2 regions of the Microbacterium sp. MM2322 genome follow, and region 2 is predicted to be linked to the other one. Evidence: predicted binding sites of a transcription regulator. Region 2 holds the regulator's gene; the other holds the start of a gene.
The links. Region 2 encodes HspR, which represses chaperone genes until heat shock. Its sites were predicted from a motif close to AAGTTGAGTCNNNNNGACTCAACTT; they were not measured.

Region 1: a site for HspR is predicted at 1,262-1,286, ahead of ABQ271_RS02730 (Hsp20/alpha crystallin family protein). Genes of this name have one in related genera too.

What each region holds. Positions count from the first base shown of each region.
Region 1 covers NZ_OZ075067.1:563,146-566,355, forward strand. The annotation lists gene ABQ271_RS02725 (prolyl oligopeptidase family serine peptidase) at 1-1,175, opposite strand, end outside; gene ABQ271_RS02730 (Hsp20/alpha crystallin family protein) at 1,314-1,766, shown strand; gene ABQ271_RS02735 (MarR family transcriptional regulator) at 1,839-2,267, opposite strand; gene ABQ271_RS02740 (DUF2207 domain-containing protein) at 2,304-3,210, shown strand, end outside.
Region 2 covers NZ_OZ075067.1:2,875,539-2,878,748, forward strand. The annotation lists gene ABQ271_RS13910 (hypothetical protein) at 1-179, shown strand, start outside; gene ABQ271_RS13915 (DUF559 domain-containing protein) at 274-1,098, opposite strand; gene ABQ271_RS13920 (heat shock protein transcriptional repressor HspR) at 1,331-1,765, opposite strand; gene ABQ271_RS13925 (DnaJ C-terminal domain-containing protein) at 1,776-2,756, opposite strand; gene ABQ271_RS13930 (nucleotide exchange factor GrpE) at 2,769-3,210, opposite strand, start outside.

The sequences.
Region 1 (3,210 bases), 770 kb from region 2:
AATCCGCGGGCGACCACCCACAGCTCGTCGTCCTCGTCGTCGTCGGCGGTGGCGACGTTCGCGCTGAAGAGATCGGCGTCGCCGAGCCCCAGGTCGATGTCGACACCGACGAGCGAGTCGGGATCGAGCGACACGAGACGGCTCTGCACGCGGTCCAGCACCGTCAGGACGAGTCGGTTGCGCGTCCAGGTCCACGTCTCGAGGACGGCGGTGTCGGTCGGGGCGAACGCCACCCGGAGGCCCGAGCCATCGCCTTCCGTGACGGTCTCGAGCGGGCCGATGAGGAGCGTTCCCGACGGATGCGTCGTGTCGCCGATCTGCCACGGGGTCGTCGTGCGGACCGTGACGAGCTCGCCGTGCACGTCGACGTTCGCGTCCTGCGGTACCGCGAGGAGGCGCGGCTCGCCGCCGTCCCAGACCCACGACTCGGAGTGGAAGAAGTCGTGCGCGATGACGACCATCGGGGTCGCCGTGCCGCCGGTGTGGTCGACATGCGTGAACACGCCGACGTCCGACGCGACACCCGTCACGATGGGCGGCGCGTCCTCGAGGGGTTCGCCCCGGCGCCATGCGCGGGCGCTGATCGGGTAGCCCGAGTCGGTCACGCCGCCGCCGTGCAGGGGGGTGGCGACGAGCAGGGTGTCGCGGTCGACCCACGCGATCATGGTCTTCTCGGCGTCGAGGGTGAACGGGGTGTCGTCGACGAAGCGGCGCGCGTCGAGGTCGAACTCGCGCACCACGGCGGCGTCGCCACCGTCGGGGCTCAGTCGCACGAGCGCGCGGCCGGTGCCGGCGGGACCGTGGGCTGCGCCCGCGAACGCCCAGGCCGTGCCCTCTTCGCGGCCGAGGGCGTCGATGTCGAGCAGGACCTCCCACGTCGGGGTGCCCGCCGCGAAGGAGGCGCGCGAGGTGCGACGCCAGAGGCCGCGGGGGTTCTCGGCATCCCGCCACAGGTCGTACATCAGGTCGCCGTGGCGACTCGGGACGACGAGTCGGTCGGGGTCCTGCAGGATGCCGGTCAGCCGTGTCTCGAGCGCCGTCCGGGTATCGCCGGCGAACGCCGCCTCGGTCTCGGCTGTCCGCTCCGCGGCCCAGTCGCGGGCGGCGGAGCCGTCGATCTCCTCCAGCCAGAGGAACGGGTCAGCGGGCTCGGGGGCGATCTCGTGGGCGCTCATGTCGTCAGCCTACGGGCAGGTTCCGAAGGGTCGTTCGCCCTCCGCGAATCGTTGGCACTCGTGGGGGTCGAGTGCTAATCTGAAGCTACTTGAGCCGATAAGGCTCAACTTTGAACCACCACACCGAAGGAGAGAATCATGGCAACCTACGACCCGTTCCGTGACATCGACCGCCTCGCGTCGACCCTCTTCGACACGCGCCGCGGTCCGCGACGGATGCCGATGGATCTGTACCGCGACGGCGACCACTACGTCCTCAACGCCGACCTGCCGGGCATCGATCCGGGCTCGGTCGACATCGACGTGGACGGTCAGCTGCTCACCATCCGCGCGGAGCGCACGCTCGGCTCCGGCGAGGGGGTCAAGTGGATCACGCGCGAGCGCGAGACCGCGAGCTTCCTCCGCCAGCTGAACCTCGGCCAGGGCATCGACACCGAGTCGATCACCGCGACCTACAACAACGGCGTGCTGACCGTCACCATCCCGGTGAGCGAGAAGGCCAAGCCCCGCAAGGTCCAGGTGGTCGCCGACGGATCGTCCCCGACCATCACGGCCGGCGAGAGCGAGCACCCGCAGCCGATCGACCAGTGACCGGCACAGCGCTCCCGCTATAACGAGAATCGCCCCGCATCCCGTCTCGGATGCGGGGCGATTCTCGTGCGGTCAGACGCCGCGCAGGCGTGCAGTGAGCTGCTCGAGCTGCGCCAATTCTTCGTCGGTGAGCACCGACATCCGCTCGGCGATGGTGCGGCCGTGCACGGTCGCCACGCGGCGGAAGGCCGAGGCGCCCTTCTCGGTGGCGCGGAGGATGGCGCCGCGCCCGTCCTGCGGGTCGGGGCACTTCGACACGAGACCGCGCGCGACCATTCGATCGACCAGTCGCGAGACGCTGGGTTGGCTGATCAGCATGTTGGCGGTCACGTCGCGCAGTCGCGCGGTGTGCTCGGCGCAGCGGGTCACGGTGAGGAGGACGTCGTACTCGGCGCCCGAGAGGTCGTCGTCGTCGAAGTCCCGGGAGATCTCGGCCATCACCTCGTGCTGCGCGCGGAAGAGGCTCTCCCAGGCGGCGATGGCGAGGCGTCGGTCGGTCATGGCGTCCACTGTATCCCCGCGCATAGGGTCGATCGCGTGAACTCATCGCTCCGCAGACGTGCCCGGTTCATCGTCGTCGCGATCCTCGCGCTCGCCGGGGTCCTCGCGGCGCCCCAGGCGGCGTCGGCAGACGTCGAGGACTTCACCTTCGACAGCCTCGAGGTCGACTACACCCTGACCCGCGCCGAGGACGGCACAAGCCGGATGCGGGTGGTCGAGGAGTTCGTCGCGGTGTTCCCCGACAGCGATCAGAACCGCGGCATCCGTCGCGTCATCCCGGACGAGTACGACGGGCAGCCGCTGCGCCCGTCGTTCGAGTCCGCGGTCGATGCGGACGGCGAGCCGTGGGAAGTCGTGGAGACCGACGACGGCGAGGACGGGTTGGTCGTCACGGCCCGATCCGAGGATTACGTGCACGGCCGGCAGACGTTCGTCTTGACCTACACGCTCGACAACGTGACGCGCGAGTTCCCCGACACCGGGCTCGAGCTCTACTGGGACGTGAACGGCTTCGACTCGCAGCAGCCGTTCGGCGAGGTGACGGCGCGGTTGCACCTCGATGGGGCGGTGGCGGATGCCGCCGGCGACGTCGCCTGCTACGCCGGACGGTTCGGGAGCGACACCGCCTGCGACGCGATCGATCTCACCGAGACCTCGTCGGGGGCGACGGTGACCGCGCGACAGTCCGACGTGGGACCGAACGAGTCGCTCACCTTCGCGGTGGGCTTCGACGACGGCACTTTCGAACCGCTCGACACCTCGTACGTCGGTACCCCGCTCGGCTGGGCGCACGCCGCCGCAGGCGCCGGACTGCTCGGGACGATCGGGTGGGCGCTGTGGCTGCGTCGTCGGCACCTCGCCGACGGGCCGGGGCGCCCGACCGTCATCGCGGAGTTCGACCCGCCGACGGGTGTCGATGCGCTTCAGGCGGCGGTGCTGCTCG
Region 2 (3,210 bases):
TCGCGTCGTACACGTGGGACACCGGCACCCACCTCGTCACACTGACCGCCGTGATCTCCGACCGCGAGCGCTTCGGTACCGTCATCCCCGCCGTCGACGCCCTCGCCCGCTCGCTGCGCCTCGTCGACGACCTGACCGTCGGCGAAGGCCCCGGCACCCTCCGCATCGACCCCGCCTGACCCGGCTCGACCCCCGGCATCCGCTCGGTTCGTCGACCCGACGCAATCTGCACTGATCGACAACGGATAGGCGCAGTTCGCGTCGGCTCGAGCGTCAGGTGCGGTAGCCGCGTTCGAGGAGCGAGCGATGCACGCGGTCGAGGATGCGGCGGCGCTCGTCGCCGCGGTGCGAGCGGTTCACACGGATGACGCGCCACCCGGCTACCGCCAGCGCGTCGAGGCGCTCGACGTCGCGGGAGTACTGACGGTCATCGAGGCGGTGCTGTTGCCCGTCGTACTCGAGCAGCACCTTCGTCGGCGCATGCACCAGGTCGCCGTAGGCGAGGAACCGACCGCCTGCGTCGCGGATGACCTCGTTGACGGCGAACTCGGGCAGGCCGGCGGCCGCCGCATCCAGCCGAAGGAGCGTCTCAGCCACGGAATCGGTCCGCGCACGTGAGCGCGTGAGCGCACGTCGCAGCCTGCCGATGTGACGCGTTCGGTCGCGCTCGGCGACGGCGCGGCCTAGATCGTCGATCGTCAGAACGGGCTGCTGCCTCCGCATGAGTGAGTCCGCCGCGACGACGAGTTCACGGTCATCGAGAAGGGATGCCGCCTGGCACCACGCAGCGGCCGGTTCCACGCACGGCAACCCGCCGACCACGTGACGCACAGGCGCGGTCGCTTCGTGGCCTCGGACCCCCGCGCCGCGCGCACGCCCCGTCGGGCGTACGGCGGACACGTCCACGTCCGCCTGCAGGCGGTCGGGGATCCACCCGCCGGCGAGTGCGATCGCCGTTGCGTGCGAGAAGTGCTCCCCCGGCCGCAGCTTGGGCAGGTACGCGACCGCGCGGGCGACGGCGCCGGTCGACTCGTGCCGCGCGCGGACTCCGCGATACGGCCGCGACAGGTCCCTCCCCCGCAAGCGCGCGTAAGTCACCCCGGCATCCTGCGCATCAGCGAGGGCGAACGCGGGTGGAAGGTGTGCAGGCAACGGCGTCGGCGGTCTCACCCCCAGAGGCTCGCTCGCCGGCCGCCTCGAGACCCCGGGCATCCGCCCCTCTGTGGACGACTCCGCGCGCTCACCACCCGGGCAGAAGGCTCGACCCGACGCGAACTGTCGTCATCCGTCGGTCGTGAGTGCAGTTCGCGTCGGCTCGGCGCCGGGACCGTCAGTCGGACGGGGGATGTGGGCGCCAGAGCACCACGTCGGTCGCGCGGCGCACACGCGTGCCCTGCCGGAGCGTCACGACCGAGCCGGTCGCGCCGGCGGCGAACACGCGGGCGCCGCGGCGCGCGGCGACCTCGTCGCGCAGGCGCCCTTGCAGTCCAGAGACCTCGCGGCGCAGCATCCGCACCTGGTTCTCGAGCTCGATGATGCGCGAGATGGCCGGCAGGCTCACGCCGTCGGCCGACATCTGCGCGACTTCCCGCAGCTGCGCGACGTGGCGGAGGGAGTACCGGCGCGACCCGCCACGGGTGCGCGCCGGTACCACGAGTCCCAGCCGGTCGTACTGACGCAGCGTCTGCGGGTGCATGCCGGCGAGCTCGGCCGCGACCGCGATCGCGAGGATCGGGGCTTCTTCGTCGACCTGCTCGTTCGCCATGCTTCTCACCTCACTCGCGCGCCTTGGACATCAGATCGGCACGGGGGTTCTCCTTGGGCTCCAGCTCGTGGAACCGTTCCAGGGCTTCGCGCGCCGCACCGTCGAGGTGGGTCGGAACGGCGACCTGTACCTCGGCGAGCAGATCGCCGGTGCCCTTCGCGGTCTGGACCCCGCGACCCTTGACGCGCAGCACGCGACCCGACGGGGTCCCCGGCGCGACGCGCAGCTTGACGCTGTCGCCGCCCAGGGTCGGCACCTCGATGGTGGCGCCCAGCGCCGCCTCGGTGAACGTGACCGGCACGTGGATGCGGAGGTTCAGCCCTTCCCGCGTGAAGACGGGATGCGGGCGGACGCCCACCGTGAGGACGATGTCGCCGGACTCCCCGCCGTCGGGCGAGGGCCGCCCCCGACCGCGCAGCTTGATCTTCTGGCCGTCCGAGACCCCCGCGGGGATCTTGACCTTGATCGGCTTGCCATCATCGCCCTGGAGCGTGATCGTCTCGCCGCGGACGGCCGTGGTGAAGTCCAGCGTCGTGCGCGCGGTGACGTCGGCTCCGCGCTGCGGGCCGCCGAAGCCGCGGAATCCGCCGCTCGGCTGCCCGAAGCGACCGGAGCCGAATCGGCCACCGCTCTGCTGCCCGAACATCGCGAACAGGTCGTCGAAGTCGGCCTGCTGTCCACCGGCACCGGGCTGGAACCTGTTGAACACGTCCTCGAACCCGCCGCTCGCCCCGGGCTGGAAGCGTGCGCCCCCCGAGCCCATGGCGCGCAGCTGGTCGTACTCGGCGCGCTGCTCCTTGTCGCTGAGCACCGAGTACGCCTCGCTGACCTCTTTGAACTTCGCCTCGGCGGTGGCGTCTCCCGCGTTCGAGTCGGGGTGATAGGTGCGCGCCAGCTTGCGGTACGTCTTCTTCAAGTCGGCGTCGGACACGTCCTTGGACACCCCGAGCACCTTGTAGAAGTCCTTGTCGAACCAATCCTGACTGGCCATGGATGCGCTTCCTTACTCAGCCGGAACGGCGACCACGACCTTCGCCGGACGCAGCTCCAGATCCCCGAGGCGGTAACCGACCTCGACGACTTCGAGAATCGTCGGCTCGGTCGTGCCGGGGGTGGGCGCCTGGAAGATCGCCTCGTGCTGCTGCGGGTCGAACGCGTCGCCCGCAGCGCCGTAGCGCTCCACTCCCAGCCGAGCCACGACAGCGCGCGTCTTGTCGGCGATCGCCGCCAGCACGCTGCCCTCTTCGAGGTCGCCGTGCTTCTCGGCGCGATCGAGATCGTCGAGCACGGGCAGCATCCCCTTGGCGACCGCGCCCTTGGCACGCGCGATCTCCACCTCGCGCTGCTCCTCGGTCCGGCGTCGGTAGTTCGCGTACTCCGCCTGCACACGCTTCAGGTCGAGGAGCAGGTCGTGCTCCTCTTCCGGAGCGTCCGCGACGGCGGCC